DNA from 2 places in the Vibrio sp. YIC-376 genome. Region 2 is predicted to be linked to the other one. Evidence: predicted binding sites of a transcription regulator. Region 2 holds the regulator's gene; the other holds the start of a gene.
What was found. The regulator PurR, encoded in region 2, represses purine synthesis genes. The targets are predictions, from matches to a motif close to TNANGNAAACGTTTNCNTNA.

Region 1 (5,607 bases), on a different contig from region 2:
ACCTTAAATTGACTGTACTATTTCGCACCGCAACGAATACCAACTGGAGTTACCGATATGCTAACCATCAACTCTGATGCAAAATTAAAAGACCTGCTTGAGTTCCCTTGTTCTTTTACTTACAAGGTAATGGGTCATGCAAAGCCTGAGCTTCCAGAACTTGTTCTTGAAGTAATCCAGCGCCATGCTCCAGGTGACTACAGCCCATCAGTAAAACCAAGTGCTAAGGGCAACTACCACTCGGTGTCTATCAATATTACTGCGACCTCAATCGAGCAGGTTGAGATCCTTTACAAAGAACTGGGCGAAATCGAGATTGTTCGCATGGTTCTGTAATTATTTGATATTTTAAATTTTTTTTGAAAGCAGCTACGGCTGCTTTCTTTTTATTTATCAACAGGATAGTAAAAAATCATTCACCTTTGAGTTAAAAAACTGTTACTCAACGGTAGAGTAGATGGATTATCCAGTTTATAATCCGAACACTTTATAAAATAGCGACAGGAAATGCCATGCAACACCAACTTGTTGTGAAACGACTTGGCCGCCAGGACTATGAGCCGGTATGGAAGGCAATGCATGAGTTCACCGACAAACGCACAGAAGAAACACCTGATGAAGTTTGGCTGGTAGAGCATCACCCAGTATTTACCCAAGGTCAGGCCGGCAAAGCTGAACACCTTATCAACACTGGAGACATTCCTGTCGTACAAAGCGACCGCGGAGGTCAAGTGACCTATCATGGTCCGGGTCAACTCGTGGCCTACTTCCTGATTAACCTGCGTCGCAAAAAATTAGGTGTACGAGATCTCGTTACCAACATCGAGAACCTCGTGATCAACACGCTAAAAGCATACAATATCGACTCTGCAGCACGACCAGACGCTCCGGGCGTGTATGTCGATGGCAAGAAAATATGTTCTCTCGGTCTACGCATTCGCAAAGGATGCTCCTTTCATGGTCTCGCCTTGAACGTAAATATGGATTTGACACCATTCCTACGTATCAACCCTTGCGGCTATGAAGGCATGGAAATGGTTCAGGTTAGCCAATTAGGCGGACCAGACAATGTAGAAGCCGTAGAAAAACAACTCGTACAAGAACTTGTTACTTTGCTCAATTACGAGCAAGTAGAATTCAGCACAGAAGCACCTTCTCAAGGTAATAAAGCATGAGCAAACCAATCCAGATGGAAAAAGGCGTTAAATATCGTGACGCCGACAAAATGGCATTGATTCCAGTAAAGAACATGCCTACAGAGCAGAAACAAGTGCTGCGTAAGCCTGATTGGATGAAGATCAAGCTACCAGCCGATAGCCAACGAATTCAAGACATCAAAGCAGCAATGCGTAAGAACAAGCTTCACTCAGTATGTGAAGAAGCGTCTTGCCCTAACCTGGCTGAGTGTTTTAACCACGGTACTGCGACCTTTATGATCCTTGGCGCAATTTGTACTCGTCGTTGCCCTTTCTGTGACGTTGCTCATGGTCGTCCACTGCCTCCAGAAGCAGAAGAGCCACAAAAACTGGCAAGAACCATCGCTGACATGAAACTGAAGTATGTGGTAATCACGTCAGTAGACCGTGACGATCTACGTGATGGTGGTGCACAGCACTTTGCTGACTGTAACCGCGAGATTCGTGTGCTGAACCCTGACATTAAGATTGAAACTCTGGTTCCTGACTTCCGTGGTCGTATGGACGTAGCGCTGGATCTGATGAAAGATAACCCGCCAGATGTATTCAACCACAACCTGGAAACTGCACCACGTCTGTACCGTAAAGCTCGCCCTGGTGCGAACTATAAGTGGTCTCTACAACTATTGAAGAAATTCAAAGAGCAGCATCCAAACGTACCGACTAAATCGGGTCTGATGATGGGACTAGGTGAGACAAAAGAAGAGATCATCGAAGTACTGAAAGATCTGCGCGAGCATGGCGTAACAATGCTGACACTTGGTCAGTACCTGGCGCCAAGCCGTCACCACTTGCCAGTCGAACGTTACGTTCCGCCATCAGAGTTTGACGAGCTAAAAGAAATCGCACTAGAACTAGGCTTCACGCATGCAGCATGTGGTCCATTTGTTCGCTCTTCATACCATGCCGACATGCAGGCTCAAGGTCTTGAGATTAAGTAAGTAACTCGAGATAACTCACTGAAAAGGTTGGCACTACGCCAACCTTTTTTGTATCTATAGCTCAGAGAAAAGAGATTCCCTACTACGCTCATTCCTAGCTTGTAGGGAATACCGAACCCATTCCAAACGCCAGACAAACAAAAAGGCCCTCAATTGAGGACCTTGAATATATCAATTTTCAAAATAGATGAGTCGAGTTCTAGGAGAACACACGGAATTTGCGCGAGCAAATGAGTATGTTCGACACCGAAATCGGCTCACTCTATGAAGAACAATTATGCGTAAACTGGTAGACGCTTACAGATATCTAGCACTTTTTGCTTAGTAGCTTCGATAACTTCTTCGTTGTCGATGTTATCAAGAACATCACACATCCAGTTCGCTAGCTCTTTTGCGTCTTCTACAGTGAAGCCACGACGAGTGATCGCTGGAGTACCAACACGGATACCAGACGTTACGAATGGGCTACGTGGGTCATTTGGTACTGAGTTTTTGTTTACGGTGATGTTCGCTGCACCTAGTGCTGCGTCAGCTTCTTTACCAGTGATGTTCTTGTCGATTAGATCAACCAGGAACAGGTGGTTTTCTGTACCATTAGAAACGATTTTGTAACCGCGCTCTTGGAACTGAGCAACCATTGCTTTCGCGTTTTCAACTACGCGAGCTTGGTATGCTTTAAATTCAGGTTCCATCGCTTCTTTGAACGCTACTGCTTTACCAGCGATAACGTGCATTAGAGGGCCACCTTGACCACCAGGGAAGACAGCTGAGTTCAGCTTTTTGTACATCTCTTCGCCAGCGTTAGACAGGATAAGACCACCGCGTGGACCTGCTAGTGTTTTGTGCGTCGTAGTTGTTACTACGTGAGCATATGGTACTGGAGTTGGGTAAACACCTGCAGCGATAAGACCTGCTACGTGCGCCATATCTACGAATAGGTAAGCATCAACTTTGTCTGCGATTTCACGCATGCGCTTCCAATCAACAATTTGAGAGTAAGCAGAGAAACCACCGATGATCATCTTAGGCTTGTGCTCAAGCGCTAGAGCTTCCATCTCGTCGTAGTTGATTTGGCCAGCGTCATCGATACCGTAAGGGATAACGTTGTAGTGCTTACCAGAGAAGTTTACTGGTGAACCGTGAGTCAGGTGACCACCGTGCGCCAGACTCATGCCTAGTACTGTGTCGCCCGGGTTTAGAAGCGCCATGTAAACTGCGCTGTTTGCTTGAGAACCTGAGTGAGGCTGTACGTTCGCGTACTCACAACCAAATAGTTTGCATGCACGATCGATAGCTAATTGTTCCGCTTTATCTACGTACTCACAACCGCCGTAGTAACGCTTGCCTGGGTAGCCTTCAGCATATTTGTTCGTTAGCTGAGAACCTTGAGCTTCCATTACACGTGGGCTTGTGTAGTTTTCAGAAGCGATAAGTTCAATGTGTTCTTCCTGGCGAAGAGTTTCTTCCTGGATAGCTGCGAACAGTTCCGCATCGTAATCTGCGATGTTCATATCACGCTTAAGCATCTGTATCTCCTGACTCAGATTAGTACTGAAATTGGCAAAAAAACTGTTTAATGACCGAGCGCAAACGTTTTCGTCACCCTAATGGCGCGCATTCTACATAATTTGATCTGTGTCATAAAGAGAAAATTTAAATTTTTCTCATGCAGTTTTTTCATGATGACTAGTAATAAATATCATGTCGAAGTTGCAATCATTTGAACAACAGTCATTACTGTCAATTTTGTGCTTTACACCCTGTAAAACAGCAATTACATAGGTTTACCGCAAATTTTACCCTCTAGCTACCGAAAAGATCATCTTTTTACTATGATGCCAGCCTTGTTTCTCACCGATGACTGAAACTTTGATGGAAAAACACTCACTAAAAGAAGACTGGATAGCGATTCTCACGGGAACCTTTTTGGTTGCTCAAGGCGTTTTCTTTCTCCAATCCGCACAACTCCTTACTGGAGGAACAACGGGATTGGCTTTGCTTATTAGCCAATTTACACCTTTTACCTTTGGTGTGCTGTACTTTTTGATTAACACTCCTTTTTATTTGTTAGCTTGGAAACGTTTTGGGCGTCACTTTGCAATCAACAGTGTCATTTCTGGTGCTTTAGTCTCAATTTTTGCCGATCATCTTTATTTACTGATCTCGCTAGAGTCTGTAAACGAAATCTACTGCGCTGTTGCAGGCGGGCTACTGATGGGATTAGGTATGCTGATCTTATTCCGTCACCGTTCTAGCCTGGGCGGCTTTAACGTATTGTGCCTGGTTATCCAGGATAAATTCGGAATATCAGTCGGCAAGAGCCAAATGGCGATTGATGTGTGTATTGTATTAGCATCCATGTTCTTCGTTTCACCTTGGATTATCGCGTTGTCCGCTTTAGGCGCATTCGCACTTAACCTGGTACTCGCCATGAACCACAAGCCACATCGCTACTCCGTTACCTACGGCTCTTAATAACCTCGACGAAAAAGAAAAAGGCTTTGGGGAGCATTCCAAAGCCTTTAGTGGGGATGACATCGTAAATGAGAGGTTAAGTTACTCTTCGATCAACAAAATTCGCGTTTCATACGGGCGCAGTGTTTGATGACGAGAGGCCACTGAACTGGCCGAATTCTGGTAATTGGACAGCAAACACTTCGCTTTCGTCATCTCAAAGTGTTCTGGGAACACACATTCCACGTCCTCACCATAGTAGTTATTGATACACAAAAGCGTCTGCGTTTCATTCTGGCGAGCGTAAGCAAATATACGAGAATGTTCCGGAAGCAAGTCCTCATAGCTGCCGTCGGTGATTACCGGGATCTGTTTGCGCAGCTCAATCAAACGCTTGTAGAAGTAAAACACGGAATTTAAATCCGCTACTGCAGACTCCGCATTGATCTCAGGATAGTTCTGCGCCACCTCTAACCACGGTGTTCCCTCGGTAAAGCCAGCATGAGTTTGGCTGTTCCACTGCATCGGTGTACGGGAATTATCTCGTGATTTCTGAGCCAGAATAGCCATCATTTCCTGATGCGTCACCCCATCACGATTCACCATGATGTCGTACATGTTAGTACTCTCCACATCACGATACTGACTGATCTCCGTATAACCCGGATTAGTCATGCCGATCTCTTCACCTTGATAAACATAAGGCGTGCCCTGCATCATGTGAACCGATGCTGCCAACATCTTAGCCGACTCCACACGGTATTGTTGATCATCACCTAGTCGGCTCACGACTCGTGGCTGATCATGATTACACCAAAACAATGCGCCCCAACCTTTACCATTCAAACCGGTTTGCCAATGATTGAAGATCTGTTTGAGCTGAAGAAAATCAAACGGTGCTTTGGTCCACTTTTCACCATTGGGGTAATCGACTTTTAAGTGGTGGAAGTTAAACACCATAGAAAGCTCTTTGCCATCTAAAGACGAATATTGCTGACAGTGCTCAAGAGTGGTCG
Region 2 (5,607 bases):
CTTAAAGGACATCCGTTATTGATTTTATGATGCTATACATAAAGCATCATTCAGGAGCCTAAAATGCAAGAAGTGAAAGCTTTTAATGAAAAACGCGCCGAAATTTACTGGTGGTTTTCTAGCTTGTTCGCCAAAGAACTGACAGACAAAGAACTGGAAGCTTACCACAGTGTTGAAATTCGTAGCTTTTTAGCTGGCTTAGGTGAAAATGAATCGCTAAAACCTTCCGTTGATGCCCTGGTAGATGCACTGAACCGCTTGCAAGATCGTGAAGACGCTCAGCTCGAACTCGCTGCTGACTTTTGTGAACTGTTCTTAAAAACAGAAAAGTATGGCGCTCTGCCTTACGCTTCTATGTACATTGGTGAAACCGGTTTGCTTAATGATAAGCCAGCGGAGGAAATGGAGAAGTTGATGGCTGAGTTCGGTGTACAAGTGGACGACAAACTCAACGAACCTGCCGATCACTTAGCAGTAGAACTCGATTTTTTAGGAAACATGATCATCCGTTCCAACGAGTTTGAACAGGAAAAGCATATGGAAGAAGCTTTCTCAAAACAAAATGACTTCATTGTGCATCAACTCTTATCGTGGCTGCCACAATTCGCAGCGAAATGTAAGCAGCTGGATGATTTCGGCTTCTACGCGAACGTCGCGCAACTATTAATTGCATTTTGTAAACTGGACAGTACTTACCTTCTTGGTGAATAATTGCCGCCAATTATTGGGAGCCTGTTTTTAGGCTCCCCATTTTTATTCGTTTGCCCCTAATCTAGTTCCAATCGCTTGCTTTTTTTTGCAATCAAAATGTGACTTCAAAGACACAAAACTGCTGCTGAAATTATTGCCAGCCAGTCTACATAGGGCTAAAATGTGAACGCAAACGATTAAATATGATTTTTATGTAAACCGCTGAAATAAAGCGGTTTTTGTGTTTTCTTAATAGGTTGACGATCTCTTCTTCGTGCAGTCGAAAAAGGTAGGACAACTCAACCGTATTGCTACAAACCTTCTACCGATTTCGGAGCTATCACTGCTAATCATACTCAGCATCAACGTTTTAGTTGCGCTAAGTTTACAAAAAGCATTCAGCAAAAGGTTTTATACTCCACGGTATATTAGTAGCTCGATACAGGACACCATTTATGGCCACTATAAAAGACGTTGCTCGATTAGCCGGCGTTTCTACTACTACAGTCTCGCACGTTATCAACAAAACACGTTTTGTTGCAGAAGCAACTCAAGAAAAAGTAATGAAAGCTGTTGATGAGCTTAATTACGCGCCGAGTGCAGTTGCTCGTAGTTTGAAATGTAACTCAACTCGTACCATCGGTATGTTGGTAACTCAATCTACTAACCTATTCTTCTCAGAAGTCATCGATGGTGTTGAAAGCTACTGTTATCGTCAAGGTTACACTCTTATTTTATGTAATACCGGCGGTATCTACGAAAAGCAAAGAGATTACATTCGCATGCTGGCTGAAAAGCGTGTTGATGGCATCCTGGTTATGTGTTCAGACCTAACGGAAGAGCTAAAAGAGATGCTTGACCGTCACGCTGACATTCCAAAAGTAGTCATGGATTGGGGTCCAGAAAGCTCTCAAGCAGACAAAATCATGGATAACTCAGAAGAAGGTGGCTATATCGCAACCAAGTATCTGATTGACAACGGTCATACTGATATTGCCTGCTTAAGTGGTCACTTTGAAAAGCTAGCGTGCCAAGAACGTATTATGGGCTTCCGCCGTGCAATGGCAGAAGCGAACATACCTGTAAACGAAGATTGGATTCTTGAAGGTAACTTTGAGTGCGATACGGCTGTTCTCGTTGCAGACAAAATTACAGCAATGGAACAACGTCCAACAGCAGTATTCTGTTTCAATGACACAATGGCATTGGGCTTAATGAGCCGATTACAACAAAATGGCATTAAGATCCCCGACGATGTTTCCGTGATTGGTTACGACAATATCGAGTTGGCCGAATACTTTTCTCCACCACTCACGACGATTCACCAACCGAAACGTCGTGTCGGTAAAAATGCATTCGAAATTCTACTGGAACGAATTAAAGACAAAGAACACGAAAAACGCATTTTTGAAATGCAGCCAGAACTGGTCGTTCGAAATACAGTGAAGAAACTCAATTAATTGACATTAAGCGCTCTCCGGAGCGCTTATTTTTCGTCTCAACATAAGCCTTATACTCAATATCATCAGCGATCAAAAAGTTAAATATTAGGTAAGTTGCTGTTTTATTTGTGCGTAATACTTTTCTTACAACCATACCTTTCATTAAAAAACCCTTGCCTCACAAATGCATCACGACGCATAATTTTAATGAATTTTCCTGAACCAATATCACACTTTATTAGCTAAAATGTGATGTTAATTCAAGAGACGAAGTATTCTCGACATGTCACGCACAGGGCAAACCATCCGAAAGGGTGGGACGCAAAGCTTCCGGCCTGAACCATTTGATTAAATGGAAGGTAGCGGGGTTACCGATGGCAAATATGCATATGATGAGTTTACCCTATAATGACATTGTTTCTGCATGTATTTGCTATTCTCTCGGACCTGACTTTTGGTGGCGTAATGTTAATTACACCGAGATAACACATCATGGATAAACCGATACTCAAAGATTCTATGAAGCTATTTGAGGCACTTGGTACAATCAAGTCGCGCTCAATGTTTGGTGGCTTTGGACTTTTCGCTGATGAGACGATGTTTGCACTAGTTGTGAATGATCAACTTCATATACGAGCAGACCAACAAACTTCATCTAATTTCGAGACGCAAGGACTCAAACCCTACGTTTATAAAAAGCGAGGGTTTCCGGTCGTTACTAAATACTACGCGATTTCCAACGATTTATGGGAATCAAACGAGCGTTTGATAGAAGTAGCAAAGCAGTCGTTAGCACAAGCCAAATTAGAAAAAAAGCAACAAGCCAGTAGTAAACCTAACAGATTGAAAGATTTGCCTAACCTAAGGCTGGCTACTGAACGAATGCTAAAAAAAGCTGGTATTGAATCAGTAGAACAGCTAGAAGAGGAAGGAGCACTAAGCGCTTATAAAGCGATACGTGATTCCCACTCAGCTAAGGTAAGTATTGAGCTTCTTTGGGCCTTAGAGGGCGCAATTAACGGCACTCACTGGAGCGTCGTACCTCAATCTCGAAGAGAAGAACTGAAAAACGCGCTTTCTTAACAAGTATTCAAATATTATTCTAAAAACCGCAAGCCTAGCCTGCGGTTTTTTTTTGAAATATTTTTAGGTCATAGCCTGTCTATTAGTCTGAACAACAACCATTAACTACAAATTAAAAACCACATTTTCCTGAACATCTGTTAAGACTTTTAACTAGGGGTAGCCCAACTGGAGTGCGCACATGAACAAAAAGCTAATTTTTGGGTTAATACTGCTCTTAACGGTAACTCTATTAGCCGTTAATTTTAGCCAGCACCTAACGTTGGAGAACGCTAAAGCTCAACAAGAGGCACTGAATGCCTATATCGAACAAAATTTTATTATTGCAACGACCCTCTATTTCTTCGCTTACATCGCTGTCGCAGCGTTCTCTATTCCCGGTGCAGCAGTCGTTACTCTATTAGGTGCTGCCCTATTCGGTTTTTGGACAAGCTTAGTTTTGGTCTCTTTTGCCAGTACAATCGGAGCTACCCTTGCTTTCCTGAGTAGCCGATACCTATTAAGAGACTGGGTACAAACCAAGTTCGGAAAAAAGCTCACTGCGATCAACGAAGGTGTCGAAAAAGATGGCTCGTCCTATCTGCTCTCATTACGTTTGATTCCCGTCTTTCCTTTTTTCCTGATCAATTTATTGATGGGATTAACTCCGATGACCGTTGGCCGTTTTTATCTCACTAGCCAAATTGGTATGCTCCCTGGGACAGCCGTTTATCTCAATGCAGGTACACAATTGGCAAACATTGAAAGTGTATCAGATATCGTCTCTCCTAGTGTTTTAGCTTCATTTGCTTTGCTGGGTCTGTTTCCTATCATTGCCAAATGGGTGATGAAGAAAGTAAGACCCACAGACACTCAACATAATGGAAGTTCTTGATGAAAATATTTATCGCGAACAACCCTGCTGAAGCGCATATCGTTTGTGAGCTACTTAAAATGGAGCAAATACATTGCGAAGTTAGGGGAGAAGGCATTTTCGGTCTAAAAGGAGAACTGCCATTTAGTGATGATACTGACCCGTATGTCTGGCTATTCGACTCAGAGCAACAAATCAAAGCAATGGCTATTGTTGCGGCTTACCAAACACAGGCTCAGCCAAATACTTACCAAGATTGGCAGTGTCCTGAATGTTCAGAGATGAATGAGGGGCAATTTGGCGCTTGCTGGCAATGTGGGTATCGAATAGACGAAAGGTCCTAAGTAATTAAGGGGTTAGGTCCTAGGTCCTAGAACCTTATAAATTACACCACTAAACTTTGTTGCTTGATGAACTCAATCGAATGCTGATTGAAGTCTTCCGGACGCTCGACATTACAAACGTGACCGCAGTTTGGGATTTCATGCAATACACTAAGTTTATGTGCCGCTACCATCTCTTTAACTGGCTGGATGAACATATAATCCCTGTCCCCCATCAGGTAGAGCGTTGGAATATCTAATTCCCGGTCTTTAAAGTACTTCATCAACGGGTTTACATCTGCCGCCAAAATAAACCAGCGCTTAAATTCCTTTTGACAAAGCTTTTTAGCTTCTCGAATAAACAAGTGACGAGACTCACGCTGATTACGCTGTGGCATCACGATATAGGCGAACAGTTTATACAACCACATGTACGGCAAGATATGTTTGCCAAAGTTACCCAGCTTTACCAGTATTTGTGAGCGAGTGTTGAGACGAGTCACCGCCCCACCCAATACCATTGAATTAACCCGCTCCGATGCCAACTCTGCAATATTTCGGACGATGATCGTGCCTAACGACATCCCGACAAAGTGAGCCGATTGAATTTTCAGATGATCCAATACTTTTAAAATGTCTTGTGTGACTTCAGTAAACGTATAACGACTCGTCATCAGCTCTTTTAACAACTGGTTTGATTTACCGTGCCCTCTTAAATCAATCAACAACAAATTAAAGTGCTGCTTATAAGCTTTAATTTGCTTAAACCAAATCGAAGAGCTGCCACCAGCACCATGCACGAAAACGACCCACTCATTACTGGTAGGGTGCAAATAGGTTTTATGGAAAAGTAGTGGCTGAGTCATATACCAAAGTAAAAAACAAGTTTATCAATTGAGGGAGACAATCCTACCACACTCCGCCCACTCTAGATAACTAAGGCACCTGAACTGGTGCCTTTTGTTACATTTTTAGGTTAGCTTATATGGCATCAATGCGGAATAAAAAGCTTTAACGCTGAGTGGTAAAGCTGCAAATATTCTTCAGCTGCCTTTCGCCAGCAGAAGTCTTGTTGCATCGCATGTAACTGCACTCGCTTCAACTCGGCATTTTCTTGAACATAAAGCAGTAGAGCCCTTAGCATGGCTAACAGCAGTGCTTGAGGTGTTGGTTCATAGAACACAAACCCCGTAGCATTAGATGGGTCGGCATCATA

Region 1: a site for PurR is predicted at 3,720-3,739, ahead of glyA (serine hydroxymethyltransferase). Genes of this name have one in related genera too.

What each region holds. Positions count from the first base shown of each region.
Region 1 is NZ_JBBWFK010000004.1:203,917-209,523, reverse strand. It holds gene ybeD (DUF493 family protein YbeD) at 58-336, shown strand; gene lipB (lipoyl(octanoyl) transferase LipB) at 513-1,175, shown strand; gene lipA (lipoyl synthase) at 1,172-2,137, shown strand; gene glyA (serine hydroxymethyltransferase) at 2,413-3,663, opposite strand; gene WJM94_RS09890 (YitT family protein) at 4,010-4,612, shown strand; gene treC (alpha,alpha-phosphotrehalase) at 4,694-5,607, opposite strand, start outside.
Region 2 is NZ_JBBWFK010000011.1:30,399-36,005, forward strand. It holds gene torD (molecular chaperone TorD) at 64-711, shown strand; gene purR (HTH-type transcriptional repressor PurR) at 1,146-2,150, shown strand; cyclic di-GMP riboswitch class I at 2,419-2,508, shown strand; gene WJM94_RS18685 (TfoX/Sxy family DNA transformation protein) at 2,625-3,215, shown strand; gene WJM94_RS18690 (TVP38/TMEM64 family protein) at 3,397-4,089, shown strand; gene WJM94_RS18695 (putative signal transducing protein) at 4,089-4,412, shown strand; gene WJM94_RS18700 (alpha/beta fold hydrolase) at 4,454-5,257, opposite strand; gene glgA (glycogen synthase GlgA) at 5,383-5,607, opposite strand, start outside.